DNA from 3 places in the Paenibacillus sp. FSL R7-0340 genome. Region 2 is predicted to be linked to each of the others. Evidence: riboswitches for the same ligand, from Rfam matches in the RefSeq annotation. Region 2 holds a riboswitch; each other region holds the start of a gene.
The links. A riboswitch is a leader RNA that binds a small molecule or an ion and turns the genes downstream of it on or off. The one in region 2 is predicted to bind glycine.

Region 1: it holds a riboswitch for glycine, as region 2 does, so the genes downstream of both, sdaAB (L-serine ammonia-lyase, iron-sulfur-dependent subunit beta) here and MKX59_RS06875 (alanine/glycine:cation symporter family protein) in region 2, are expected to answer to the same signal.
Region 3: it holds a riboswitch for glycine, as region 2 does, so the genes downstream of both, gcvT (glycine cleavage system aminomethyltransferase GcvT) here and MKX59_RS06875 (alanine/glycine:cation symporter family protein) in region 2, are expected to answer to the same signal.

The regions. Positions count from the first base shown of each region.
Region 1 is NZ_JBBOBY010000002.1:13,840-18,709, forward strand. It holds gene MKX59_RS22940 (Ig-like domain-containing protein) at 1-927, shown strand, start outside; gene sdaAA (L-serine ammonia-lyase, iron-sulfur-dependent, subunit alpha) at 998-1,897, opposite strand; gene sdaAB (L-serine ammonia-lyase, iron-sulfur-dependent subunit beta) at 1,887-2,576, opposite strand; glycine riboswitch at 2,788-2,903, opposite strand; gene MKX59_RS22955 (DUF6359 domain-containing protein) at 3,118-4,707, shown strand.
Region 2 is NZ_JBBOBY010000001.1:1,534,403-1,539,272, forward strand. It holds gene MKX59_RS06870 (glycoside hydrolase family 1 protein) at 1-1,321, shown strand, start outside; glycine riboswitch at 1,491-1,567, shown strand; glycine riboswitch at 1,586-1,680, shown strand; gene MKX59_RS06875 (alanine/glycine:cation symporter family protein) at 1,840-3,258, shown strand; gene MKX59_RS06880 (iron-containing alcohol dehydrogenase) at 3,316-4,488, opposite strand; gene MKX59_RS06885 (carbohydrate ABC transporter permease) at 4,640-4,870, opposite strand, start outside.
Region 3 is NZ_JBBOBY010000001.1:1,705,780-1,710,649, reverse strand. It holds gene MKX59_RS07670 (PTS mannitol transporter subunit IICB) at 1-38, opposite strand, end outside; gene gcvH (glycine cleavage system protein GcvH) at 416-814, opposite strand; glycine riboswitch at 1,209-1,307, shown strand; gene gcvT (glycine cleavage system aminomethyltransferase GcvT) at 1,485-2,585, shown strand; gene gcvPA (aminomethyl-transferring glycine dehydrogenase subunit GcvPA) at 2,714-4,069, shown strand; gene gcvPB (aminomethyl-transferring glycine dehydrogenase subunit GcvPB) at 4,066-4,870, shown strand, end outside.

The sequences.
Region 1 (4,870 bases), on a different contig from region 2:
ACGGCTACTTATGCGGATGGGCGTAAGGAAGATGTAACACAGGATGCAGAATGGGCTTCAAGCGCGGAAGATATTGCTTCTGTGTCCAAAGGAACGATTACGGGTAAATCCGCTGGTAAAGCGGTTATTACAGCGACCTATAATGGCAAAAAACTGACGATTAACGTACAAGTAGGCCTTGTAGACCGTCTGGAAACAGACTCGCGTGTAATTGCGCTTGGTGCTCAGGAAACGAAGCAGCTGAAAGTAACAGGAGTTAAGAGTGGCGGTACAAAAACAGATGTAACCAAGGACGCCACCTGGACAACGAGCAATGTAAAAGTGGTTGAAGTTAGCGAAGGTTTGATCAAAGCGAATGGTAGCGGTAAGGCAACGGTGACTGCTTCATATGGCAAGCAAAACATTACGTTTACGGTAGAAGTGGACGTAGCGCAAAAGATTGAAGCGGATGCAATCGCGTTGTCACTTAAATCCGGAGATCAAAAAACCATCGCGATTGTGGTTAAATCGAGTGATGGTAAAGAAAAGGACGTTACGGCCCAAGCTGAATGGAAAACGTCTAATTATAAGGTAGCCACTGTTAAAAAGGGTCAGGTTACTGCGGTTAGCTACGGTAAAGCTAACATTCAGGCGAAGTTTGGCGGGAAGGTAATCAGCGTACCCGTGGATGTTGATACGCTTAAATATCTGCAAACAGACGAAGTTGCTTTGAATTTGAAGGCAGGACAGCTGGCCAAGGTTACGGCTACAGCCACGTATAAGGATGAGTCGGAGAAGGATGTTTCCAAACCGGCTGTCTGGTCCTCGTCCAGAATTGTTGTTGCGACCGTCAAAGACGGTAACATTAAGGCACAGGGCAAGGGCAAAGCAGTAATTACTGTGAAATATGCAGGTAAAATGACGAAGATACAGGTAACCGTTCAGTAAAAAAGAGAGCAAGCATACGTCCAAGGACGACATGCTTGCTCTTTTTTTTAAGGAGGCTACCTCTTATAGATTATGACTTATCCTTCTTGGTCGGTGTGTTGCGTGTAAGTGATTCAGTCAAACGCTTGCCAGTCGGCGTCTGGGCCAAGCCGCCTTTGGCGGTCTCGCGGTGCTTCGACGGCATCGCACTGCCGACTTCAAGCATCACGTCAATGACTTCGTCAGACGGAATAGCGCTGCGCACACCCGCCAAAGCCATATCCGCTGCGGCAAGCGCAGTCACGGCTCCCAGCCCGTTGCGCACGATGCACGGAATCTCCACGAGTCCGGCGACGGGATCGCAAATCAGGCCGAGCGTGTTCTTAAGAGCGAGGCCCACGGCGTGAACAGCCTGTTCAGGCGTACCACCACGCAGCTCGACCATAGCGCCAGCAGCCATCCCGATAGCTGAACCAATCTCAGCCTGACAGCCTCCCTCCGCGCCAGAAATGAAGGAGTTGTTGGCGATCACGTAGCCAATGGCTCCAGCGGCGAACAGGCCTTTCACCATATGCTCATCATCCCAGCCGAACCGCTCCTGCGCACTGATGAACACACCAGGGATAACCCCACATGAGCCTGCGGTAGGCGTGGCGACAATACGACCCATGGATGCATTTACCTCCGACACAGAGAGGGCATAAGCCATGGCCAGCGCGGAGGCATCGCCGGAGCAGGTTTCCCCTGACCGCAGATACTCGGCTAGGCGCTTGCCGTCACCGCCCGTCAATCCACTGCGGGATACGGTGTCTTGTGTCTGACCGCGATGAACGGCTTCCTTCATGACTTCATAATAATCAGACATTTGGCGAAAGATTTCTTCCTCCGTTGTATTCGTCTCTTGTACCTGCTCTTGAATCATCAAACGGCCAATTGTGGTGGATTCTTCAGCGCATAAAGCGCTGATTTCATGCAGATGGCTAAACCGCATCGGATTCAGCTCCTTTTTTCAAATTAATCATCTTAATTTCATACATATGAGGTAAAGAACGCAGTTCCGCAATCAGTTCAGCTGGAGCAGAACTGTCCGTTTCAATGGCGGTGAGTGCTTCACCATCCCGGCCTTTGCGATCTACGTGCATATAGGCAATGTTAATGTGGGCCGCGCCCAGCGCTGAAGTTATCGCGCCCAATGTACCGGGCTTATCCGAGTGGAGAAGCACCAGCGTAGGCAGCTCCCCGGTCAGATTGACCCGGAATTCGTTGAGCTGCTGGACATGGATGCTGCCGCCGCCGATGGAGGAGCCCAACAGTGTGCGCTGATCCTCGCCCTTCCACAGCTCGAAACGGACAGTGTTCGGATGTGGCGCGGGGAGTCCGCTGACGGCGAATTCCACGGCCATCCCGGCTTGCTCTGCCCATTGCTCGGCATCCGGAATCCGGTGATCGTCCGTATCGTAATTAAGCAGCCCTGCGATGAGCGCCAGGTCTGTACCGTGTCCTTTATACGTGTCGGCAAAGGAGCCGTACAGCGTCATGCGGGCACGGTCAGGCTGCGTCCCGAGCCAGTGCCGGGCAACGCGTGCGAGCCGCACCGCGCCTGCGGTGTGTGAACTGGAAGGTCCGGTCATGGCCGGACCGATAATAGAAAATACATCTTTGAAACGCATGGTGTGGCCCCCTGTATGTTCTAATACCATACTATATGGTATTTCCGCGTCTTTGCGCGGTTATGACGGTTCCTAATGCTGACGCACAATGTGAGCACAAAAAAGGACAGGATAAGGAAGTTTCCCTTATCTCTGTCCTCGTTACCTGAGAGTTTCGTGCGGTGTTCTTACCGCCTTACCCCTTGGGTGGCTTGCGCTCTCTCCAGAGTTGCGTCAGATGACGATACATGGACCTGAGAGATTATCCGCCAGCCGGGTGCTGGCGTCTTGCTCCTTCGGTGCCGCCAGAGCGTAGGCTCCCTGGACAGACTCTCCCGTCATCTTCATTCGCGTATACCGTTCTACATGTCTTTCTTAGCGTAATGTATGCCGTGCTCGGTGTCAATCACAGGTTTAATTTTTACATAAACAGGTGCGTTTCCAATAAAAAAGATTAAAATTTACATAATTATGGATGAAACCAGGAAGGAATTAGAAGATTGGCGGCTAATCTGATAAAGGACAAGTATATTTATGGAAATCATAGGAGGGATATTGACGTATGGTAAAAGGCTTGCGATTCACAGGTTCACGCTTAAAAGGGATGTTGCATCTAGCAGCGATCGTATCACTGCTGATTGGGATCTTTGTTCCATTCGGTCAGGTCAAGGCGGAGGGAGCATTGACAGTAGCCGAAGCACTTCAGCGCCAAAGCAGTGGAGGTACGGTGACGGTGGAAGGTTACATCGTCGGACATGCTACCGGATCGAAAACGGCTAACTTTTCTTCCCCGTTCGCGAATGATTTTAACGTACTGATTGCCGATCAGGCAAATGAACGTAATACGTCTAATCTGTTGGATGTACAGCTGACTTCAGCGTACAGAGGGCAATATGGGCTATCAGGCCATCCTGAGCTGATCGGCAGCAAAATTCGTGTGACGGGTACACTCGGCGCCTACAATAATTTTGGTGGAGTGAAAAGCCCAAGCGCTGTTGAACTGGTGAGCGGAAGCGAGCCGGGGGAACCAGGCGAACCTGGCAACCCGGGTCAACCCGGTACTACACTGCCGGATGGAAAAGGCAAAAAGGTGCTGTTCGATAATACGCACGCACAGACCGCTGGTGCAGCAGATTGGGTCATTGAAGGCGCCTTCTCCGACTTTGCCAATGGACTGCGTAATGTAGGCTTTACGGTAGACCAATTGAATCGTCCCATTCCTTTTACTTATGGAGAGCAGGCTATAACATATGATAAGTTGCGCCAATATGATGTGTTCATTATTGGTGAAGCGAATGTTGCCTTTAAGGCATCCGAGCAGGCTGCACTGCTGCAATACGTGAATAGCGGGGGGAGCGTCTTCTTCATCTCCGATCATTATAATGCGGACCGTAACAAAAACCGTTGGGATTCCTCCGAGGTTATGAATGGTTACCGTCGTGGAGCCTATACTAATCCGGCCAAGGGCATGACTGCAGAAGAAGCTGCATCACCGGCGATGCAAGGATTAACAAGCTCCGATTGGCTGGCGGCCAACTTTGGCGTTCGTTTCCGTTACAATGCGCTGGGTGATGTGAATGCTACCGACATTGTAGCCGCAGATCAATCTTTCGGCATTACCAAGGGTGTGCGCTCGATTGCAATGCATGCAGGATCTACGCTGGCTATTATTGATCCTACCAAGGCTAAAGGCATTGCTTATATCCCTTCAGGCACGAAAAAATGGGGTAATGCGGTAGACCAGGGAGTTTATAACGGCGGGGGCCGTGCGGAAGGACCTTATGCTGCTATTTCCAAGGTAGGTCAAGGCAAGGCAGCGTTCATCGGTGATTCTTCCCCTGTAGAAGATGCTACACCGAAATATGTGCGTGAGGAAAACGGACAGTCGAAGAAGACATATGATGGTTTTAAAGAAGTGGATGATTCCACCTTCCTGGTGCAGACGGTTCAATGGCTTGCATGGAAGCAGGACTACACGAAATTGTCTGATGTGGCAGGTTTGACTCTGGATCAGCCAACGAAGCTTCTACCATTTGAGGAGCCTGCGGCTTCCACAGAACCGCAGCCTGAGCCTTGGTCTGCTCCAGCAGCAGGCTACAAATGGTACGATCCTAGAACGTTCAAGTCTGGCTCCTATGGAGCGGCTTCGTAATTATCGCCAGAAGCTCAATGTGAGCTGGTATTAGTTAGTCGTTTGATCCCTGCAGAGGGATCAGGCGACTTTTTTTGTGATGAAAATTAACCTGTGGTTGGTTATTTCATTACATTTTGTTCCAGAAAGACCGCGCTACTGCTGGATCATTGATTTTTTAAAT
Region 2 (4,870 bases):
AGAGCGCAAGAACGATCATGCTATGGAGATTTCGTCCGAGCGACTCGAAGACATTTTGGCAGGCAAAGTCAATGCCCGTTTTCCAAAACGTGAAGGTGTGGACTTCTTCCACCACTACAAAGAAGATATTGCATTGTTCGCGGAAATGGGCTTTAAGGTATTTCGTATGTCCATCAACTGGTCGCGGATTTTCCCGAATGGCTATGATGCCGAGCCGAATGAAGCGGGACTGCAATTCTACGATAATGTATTTGATGAGCTGCGCAAATATGGTATTGAACCGCTGGTAACATTGTCACATTATGAGACACCGCTGGGTTTGACTCAGAAGTATAATGGCTGGCTGGGTCGTGAAGTTATACAGCACTACGTAAATTATGCCGAAACTGTGTTCACGCGTTATAAGGATAAAGTAAAATACTGGCTGACTTTTAATGAAATCAATGTAATGACCATGAGTCCGTTTACTGGTGGCGGGGTGGTCATTGACCGCGTAGAAAACAAGCAGCAAGCGATATACCAAGCACTGCATCATCAATTTGTAGCTAGTGCACTGGCGACAAAACGAGGACATGAGATCATCCCGGGCTCTCAAATCGGCTGTATGCTGGCTCGTTTGGAAAGCTACCCACATACGTGTAACCCACAGGATATACTGAAAGCCCAGCATGAAAATCAGATGAACCTGTTCTTTACGGATGTGCATGCCCGTGGGGAATATTCCAACTACATGGATCGTTATTTTGAAGAAAATAATGTTGTTATACACACAGAACCAGGCGATGCCGAAATTTTAAAAAATAACACGGTCGATTATATCTCATTCAGCTACTACATGACCTTGACCGTATCTGCAGGTCCAGAAGGCGAGAAAGCAGCAGGAAACCTGATTGGCGGCGTGAAAAATCCATATTTACAGTCCTCTGACTGGGGATGGCAAATTGATCCGATCGGCCTGCGTGTTACGCTGAACACGTTTTATGACCGCTACCAAAAGCCGCTGTTCATCGTGGAAAATGGTTTGGGTGCGTATGATAAGGTGGAAGAAGACGGCTCTGTGCATGATACGTATCGCATTGATTACTTGCGTCAGCATATTGCCCAAATGAAGGAAGCGATTGCCGACGGTGTTGATCTGATTGGTTACACCAGCTGGGGTCCTATCGACCTTGTGAGCATGTCTACTTCCGAAATGTCCAAGCGCTACGGATTTATTTACGTTGATCTGGATGATGACGGTAACGGAACGCTCAAACGCTCCAAAAAGGACTCATTTAACTGGTATAAAAATGTGATAGCAACCAATGGTGAAGAATTGTAATTCCAAATTTTCTCGGGCGGGTATAGCAGAGGACATCCTAAGGATGCAATCTGCTGTACCCGCTTTTTTTGATAGACATAATAATAATGTTTCAGAGGGCTTCACAAACTTTTCACTTGTAATAAGCTGAAAGTTTTCTGTATAATAAATAAAAATTTCATATGTCTGGTTGATGTTTGCGGGAGATGGAACGAAAGTTCCGACCGAAGGGGCAAAACTCTCAGGTGCTTAGGCTGATTACAGCAACAAGCGGGGACCGTAAACGGACAGAACTCTGGAGAGACCCTTAATTGGGCGCCGAAGGTGCACCGCAGAGAACATCTGCTTAAACTCTCAGGCAAAAGGACAGAGACGCGAATAACCTGTGACAGGGAATGCCCTAGGCTTTTTTATAAGCTATTAGAGGCAGAAACCTGCGCAAGATGGTTGTATTTTTTCGTGCCTTTAACCTCTCCAGGAGTCGAATCAGCGGATTTGACTCTTTTTTGTTTTCTAATATGCTGGAGGAGCGGGTTGAAATGAATTTGGTACATGTGTTAGAAGCGATTAGCAGTTGGATATGGGGGGCGCCTCTCATCATTCTTGTCATGGGAACGGGGTTGTGGCTGACCATACGTTTGAAGATGCTGCAGGTATTCCGCCTGCCCCTGGCGATCAAGCTGATCGGTAAGGCCCCGAATGAAGGCAGCGGGGATGTAAGTAGTTTTGCGGCTTTGAGTACAGCGTTGGCGGCTACAGTTGGCACAGGAAGTATTGTCGGCGTAGCGACAGCCATTAAGCTGGGCGGGCCGGGTGCCTTGTTCTGGATGGTCGTTGCAGCCTTTTTTGGGATGGCGACGAAATATGCGGAAGGTGTACTTGCGGTAAAATACCGGGTGAAGGATCGGAATGGGCAATTTTCCGGCGGCCCGATGTATTATATTGAGAAAGGTCTGGGACGCCGTTTTAAACCGCTGGCGATGCTGTTTGCTTTTTCGGGCATGCTGGTAGCGTTGTTCGGGATTGGAACGTTTCCGCAGGTCAAAGCGATTGTATCTTCGACCGAAAACAGTTTTGGCGTTCCGCCCATTGTAACGGCACTGATTATTGCTATCCTTACAGGACTTGTTACTATTGGAGGACTCAAAAGCATTGCCAAGGTATCGACGAAGGTCGTTCCTTTTAAAACAGGCTTGTACGTACTGATCTGTCTCATCGTACTGATTCGGTTTGCTGACCAACTACCTGCCGCAATTGCGCTGGTGCTCCATTCGGCATTTTCAACTACATCTGCAACGGGCGGATTTGCCGGAGCTACGATTATGCTGGCGATGCGAAGTGGGGTAGCCAGAGGTATTTTTGCCAATGAGGCCGGATTGGGAAGCGCACCGATTGCAGCCGCAGCTGCCAAAACCAAATGGCCTGCGGAGCAAGGGCTAATTTCCATGACAGGCGTGTTTATTGATACGATGGTTATTTGTGTGATGACCGGGTTGACGCTACTGGTTAGTGGTGTGTGGAGCGGGCCTACCGATGCGGGCCTGATGACTCAGCAAGCATTTTCCAGCGCATTCCCGCTGGGGGCAGAACTGCTCACAATCATTCTGATTATGTTTGCGTTCACCACCATGCTCGGCTGGAACTATTACGGGGAACGCTGTGTTGAATATTTGCTTGGGGTCAAGTGGATTAAGCCATACCGCTATCTGTTCATCCTACTGGTTGCCGGGGGCGCGTTCATTAAACTGGATGCGATTTGGCTGCTGGCAGATATCTTTAACGCAATGATGGCTTTCCCGAACCTGATTGCCCTGCTCGGCTTATCAGGAATTGTAGTCGCAGAAACCCGAACCTATATGGATTCTCTGAATTCTAGTAAGAAAAAGGGCATTCTTGCAGGTGCCAGTGTAGGGGCAGCTATCCAAGTAGAAGAAAAAGGACAAACGGTTAATTCATAAATTCCAAAAGGGAGTGCCCTCAGTCATCACAGGCTTGAGGACACTCCCTTTTGAATGTTATAACGATGCGTGCAAAATAGCTGAAATATCTTCTTGGTTCAGCTTTTTATAATTACCGAAGCCTCCGTATTCCATTTCACGGGCTGCAATGTTTGCGACTTTTTCCAATTGCTCATCATTAATATTGTAATCGGCCAGGGTGGAAGGGGCACCGAGACTTGTCCAGAATGCACTCAGGCGATCAATCCCCTCCAAAGCAATTTCCTTATCCGTTTTACCAGTGGTATCTAAATCAAACATGCTGAGCATCAGCCGCTTCATGCGTGCAGCATCCTGATCCACCGTATGTCTCATCCAGTTGGGGAACAGGATCGCCAGACCGCCAGCATGAGGAATATCATATACAGCGGATAATGCATGTTCAATCGTATGCGAAGCCCAGTCCCCGAAGTAGCCCATTTGTAGTGTTCCGTTAAGGGCAATCGTTCCGGCATATAAAATCGTTTCACGATGCTCGTAGTTGTGCAAATCCTCCAGCAGCTTAGGTGCAGTTTCGATCACGGTTTGCAACACGGAAAAGCACATACGATCTTGCAACGGTGTATTTTTAACATTGTGAAAATATTGTTCAAACACATGGCTCATCATATCCACCATGCCATATACCGTCTGATCACGTGGCACAGAGAAGGTGTTTTTTGGGTCCAGAATCGAGAATTTCGGATGCGTTACCGCGCTGCCCCATACGTATTTTTCGTTCGTTTCCCAGTTGGTGATAACAGAATCCGGATTCATTTCTGAACCGGTGGCGGCGAGTGTGAGGATGGTGCCGAATGGCAGAGCCTGGGTCGGCATGTGCTTTTTGTTGATAATATCCCACACATCGCCGTCATATTCAGCCCCTGCTGCGATGGCTTTGGTGCAATCAATAACGCTTCCACCGCCTACAGCAAGTAAGAAGTCGATTTTTTCATTTCGGCAAATGTCGATACCCTTCTTAACGGTGGACAAGCGCGGATTCGGTTCTACGCCGGACAATTCATGAATGTTCAGATGTAGCGGTTCTAACGCGTTTAATACCTGGTCATATAGACCATTTCGTTTGACACTTCCGCCTCCATATACCAGCAAAATGTTTTTGCCGTAATTCAGCAGTTCCTGCTGGAGTTCTTCAATTTGATTGTCTCCAAAAATTAATTTGGTGGGGTTATAATATGTGAATTTGTTCATCTGGTAAGTTTCCCTCAGTTCTTCATTGTTCATGTTCAAATCGTAAATCGCTTAACCTGATTGCCTGTTGGATACCTAACTTCATCATGTAAGCTATTTGAAATGACGATTAACCATTATACATGAAATGAATAAGGGAATTCAAGTAAATCTAATCTTTGACCGCTCCGGCGGCAAGATCGGAAATAAACTGGCGGCTAATGAAAAGAAATAAAATAATAAGTGGCAGTACAGCCAGCAGGGTGCCCGCAATGACCATCGCATAATCCGTATTGTAAATCCCGTTCAATTGTGACAGTGCAATCTGGAGCGTGAATTTACGCTCATCCGTTAAGACGATTAGCGGCCATAAATAATCATTCCAGGCTCCTATAAAGGTAAA
Region 3 (4,870 bases), 170 kb from region 2:
CCTCCTTTTGAACTTGGCTTTGCGTCCAATGTACTCATATTCAAATCCTCCTTGTAGGTAAGCATCACTACCTTTTCTTAAAATTCATACTAAATGACAGCGCTATCTTCATCAACGAAATGAAAACGTACTTTCGTCATGAACGTTGATGACAACATTTAAATTTAAATTATCCGGGAAGGTATTATACCTGCATAATTCTTCTTAATATGACCTGTAGCTATAGAAATTAGTCGAAAAACCGTGCTGGATTATGTATGATTCTTATATGGGGACAACCCTCTAAATCAGAATAAAACACGTAATTACGTTTGCAAAAAGACAAAAAAATAGCCGCTACGTCAAATCATAGCGACTATTTTATACAAAAATCGAGCAGACAAATAACCCTCTTACTCCATACTACAATGCTCCATTATTGCTCGTCGGAAATCAACTGCTCATACTGATCCGCAGACAGTAGCTTGCCCAAGGCTTCCTCCACATCTTTATCCATCTCTACTTCGATCATCCAACCTTTTTCATAGGGAGATTCATTCACTAGCTCAGGTGTACTTTCCAGCGTTTCATTCACTTTTAGTATGGTTCCCGTCACCGGAGCAAAAAGGTCGGATACTGTCTTCACCGATTCAATCGTACCGATCTCCGCTCCCTGCTCAATCGTTGCTCCCGCCTCAGGTAATTCTACAAAAACAATATCACCCAGTTGATGCTGTGCAAAGTCTGTAATACCAATTCGTACCGTTCCATTCTCTGTCCGCTGAACCCACTCATGTTCGTCTGTATACCAAAGTTGCTGCTTTACTTCACCCATTCTGTTCCCCTCACTTCCATATGAATAAAATCGCTTTTGCTCACCTGTACTAGACAGGTTAAGATTATGACAACAAGAACACTCATGTCAATAATACTAACAAAAATACTTCATATCACCTCATATAGCGTACTATATAAAAATATGATAGCTTATAACAAACGCTTACATATCCTTATTTATATATTAAATGTTTTTTCTATTGTTTTTGATGACATTTTTATTGACATTTTGAATGAATTTGCGTATTAATGGGTTATAGCAAATGCTTTGGGAAACACCCCGACAACTGCAAACGCGGATGAACGCGGAGGGAGAGACTGCCAAAAAGATTCGCATAGCTGTTGCCGCTTGTGAGACATAAGTGCACGCGAATCGGATCAGGTTGTTATCTGCAAAGCCAGGTAATATACCGTTGATCCCGAAGGTAGCGCCGAAGGAGTAAACCTGCATTGCAGGTGAATCTCTCAGGCAAAAGGACCTCTGCCGGACGCATCTCTGGAGAGCATTCGCTATTGGAGCGGATCACCCAAGGGGAAACCCGGTACATACCGGGGTAACTTTCTGGTATCAAGGACAGAGCTGAAAAAAAGAGTGTAGACTGCCGTCTATACGTTTTTTTCGGCCTGTCTTTTTTGTTTAGCCGATCACACCGGATAGGAGTGGAATAATGACTAATTTGCGAAAAACACCGCTATATTCGTCCTACGGGACGCAGTCTGGGGTTCGTTGTATTGACTTTGGCGGCTGGGAGCTCCCGGTTCAGTTTAGCGGCATTCAAAAGGAGCATGAGGCCGTCCGGCAACGTGCGGGTTTATTCGATGTATCGCATATGGGCGAATTTTTGGTTGAAGGCAAAGAGGCCGAAGCTTTTCTGCAAAGGGTGACCACGAATGATGTCAGCCAGTTGGAACCAGGTCAGGCACAATATTCACTCCTGTGTTACCCCGATGGAGGGGTAGTAGACGACCTACTTGTTTACTGCAAAGGACCGGAACGCTACATGCTCGTTGTGAACGCATCCAACATCGATAAGGATTGGGATTGGCTAATTCGCCATATGCCTGCATCCGTTCACATGGAGAATGTGTCTGATGCGATAGCATTGCTAGCGTTGCAAGGACCGGAGGCAGCACGTATTGCCGCAGCCGTGGCAGATACGGACATTACGAATCTGGCATCTTTCCGCTTCCATGAGAATGTGCCATTGTTCGGAGCAAAAGCACTGGTCTCACGAACCGGATATACGGGCGAAGACGGTTTTGAATTTTATATACCTGCTGCGGAAGCACCAGCCGTATGGGAGGGTTTGCTTCGTTCCGGTGAGTCGTATGGGCTGATTCCCGCTGGACTTGGTGCTCGGGATACACTACGCTTTGAGGCACGGTTGCCGCTATATGGTCAGGAGTTATCTGCCACGATTTCACCACTCGAAGCTGGTCTAGGTTTCTTCGTCAAGCTGAATAAAGGAGATTTTATCGGTAGAGAAGCACTGCAACGTCAGAAAGAACAAGGGATTCCTCGCAAATTGATCGGGCTGGAAATGATTGATCGCGGTATCCCACGCGCCCATTACCCGGTATTCGCAGAAGGACAACACATTGGTGAGGTCACAACGGGGACTCAGTCGCCCACCTTGAAGCGTAATCTGGGCCTCGCCTTGGTGGACAGTCGTTTTAGCGCCCTCTCCACACCGTTGGAGGTTGAGATTCGTGGCAAACGCCTGCGTGCCGAGGTGGTGGCAACACCCTTTTATAAACGCCCGCGCTGATCTTAAACTCTTTTTATTTCTATAAAGCAAATATGTCAGATATGAACTTCTGGGTTTTTCATCTCACACACTTTTTTATTAGCTAATTTACGATCTAAAATCTTGCTTTTCGAAAGGAGTCAGAACCTATGAAGCAGCATCGTTATCTCCCTATGACTGAACAGGATCAAACCGAAATGCTGCGTGTGGTGGGTGTATCATCTATTGATGATTTATTCAGTGACATTCCAGAGGCCATTCGATATCAAGGGGAACTGCCTCTCTCTTCTCGACTCGATGAGAAAGCCTTAACCCGCCACTTGGCCGAGCTGGCCGGACACAACGCCAATACAGACACACATGCCAGCTTCCTTGGCGCAGGAATTTATGATCATCATATTCCGTCCGTCATCCAGCACATCACTTCACGCTCGGAATTCTATACAGCCTACACCCCCTATCAGCCGGAAGTAAGCCAAGGCGAGCTACAAGCCATTTTCGAGTTTCAGTCGTATATTTGCGAATTGACGGGCATGGCTGTAGCTAATGCCAGCATGTACGACGGAGCGACTGCACTGGCGGAAGCGGGCTCACTGTCCGCCGCAGCTACCCGCCGTAAACAGCTTATCGTATCAAGGTCCGTCCATCCGGAGGCACGTCAGGTATTGGCAGCCTATGCACGCGGATTGGATTTGGACATCGTGGAGATCGGCTGTTCGGACGGCGTAACGGATGCTGATGCGCTAGCGGCAGCCGTATCGGAACAGACCGCGGCTGTTTTGGTCCAAAGCCCCAACTTTTTCGGAGCCGTGGAAAACCTGAAGCCGATGGCTGACCTCATCCATGCGCACAAAGGTCTTTTGGTCGTCAGTGCCAATCCACTAGCACTTGGCTTGCTGGAAACACCCGGCAAACAGGGCGCGGATATTGTGGTAGGAGACGCACAGCCACTTGGCATCTCCTCTTCTCTCGGCGGTCCGACCTGTGGATACTTTGCCGTTTCTCAGGCACATATGCGCCGTATCCCCGGCCGTATTGTGGGTCAGACCACAGACCGCAACGGTAAACGCGGCTTCGTGCTGACCTTGCAAGCGCGGGAACAGCATATCCGCCGCGAAAAGGCCACCTCTAACATTTGCTCCAACCAAGCGTTGCTAGCTTTATCTGCATCTGTATACTTGTCTGTCATGGGTAGACAGGGGATCAAGGAAGTAGCCGAGCTAAATTTGCATAAAAGCCGTTATGCTTTAGAGCAATTGCTGAGCTTGAAGGGCGTAACTGCCTCGTTTAACGCACCGACCTTTAACGAGTTTGCCCTTAGACTGCCTGAGGGTACGGATATGAGCAAACTCCAGGCCGAGCTGCTAGCTGCTGGATTTATCGCTGGCTACGATTTGGGCCGGGACTATGAGGAACTTGCTGGTCACATGTTGATTGCCGTGACGGAGCAAAGAACCAAAGAAGAGATTGACCAATTTGTACACACCTTGGGGGGATTGCTATGACACACACCGGACAGGATCAGAAACAAGGGCTGTTGAAGGAACACGATCAAGCGCTCATCTTTGAATTGAGCCGTCCGGGTCGCATCGCCTATTCCCTTCCCGAGTGCGACGTTCCCCGTCGCCCGGTGGCAGAGCTTTTGCCAGATTATGCGCTGCGCAGCGAACCTGCGGCATTACCCGAGGTATACGAAGTAGACGTTATTCGGCATTATACTTCCTTGTCCCGGCGCAATTTCGGCGTGGACAACGGATTTTATCCGCTCGGCTCCTGTACGATGAAATACAATCCAAAAGTGAATGAGGATGTCGCCCGATATACAGGCTTCGCCAAAATCCATCCATATCAGCCCGAGGAGAGCATCCAGGGTGCCATGGAGCTGCTGCATACGCTCCAAAATGATTTGGCTGCGTTAACTGGCATGGATGCCGTCACGCTTCAGCCCGCCGCGGGCGCCCATGGCGAATGGACCGGGCTGATGATGATTCGCTCATACCACGAAGCACGTGGTGAGCGACGTACCAAGGTGCTCGTGCCGGATTCCTCGCACGGAACGAACCCCGCCAGCGCAACCGTCGCGGGCTTCGAAACAGTCACCCTTCCCTCCACCCCTGAGGGGCTGGTGGATCTGGATGCGTTACGTCAAGCCGTAGGCAACGACACCGCGGCGCTCATGCTGACCAATCCGAACACGCTTGGGCTGTTCGAGAAGCAAATCACTGACATTGCTGCCATCGTGCATGAAGCGGGTGGTCTGGTTTACTATGACGGGGCAAACTCCAACGCCATCATGGGGATTACCC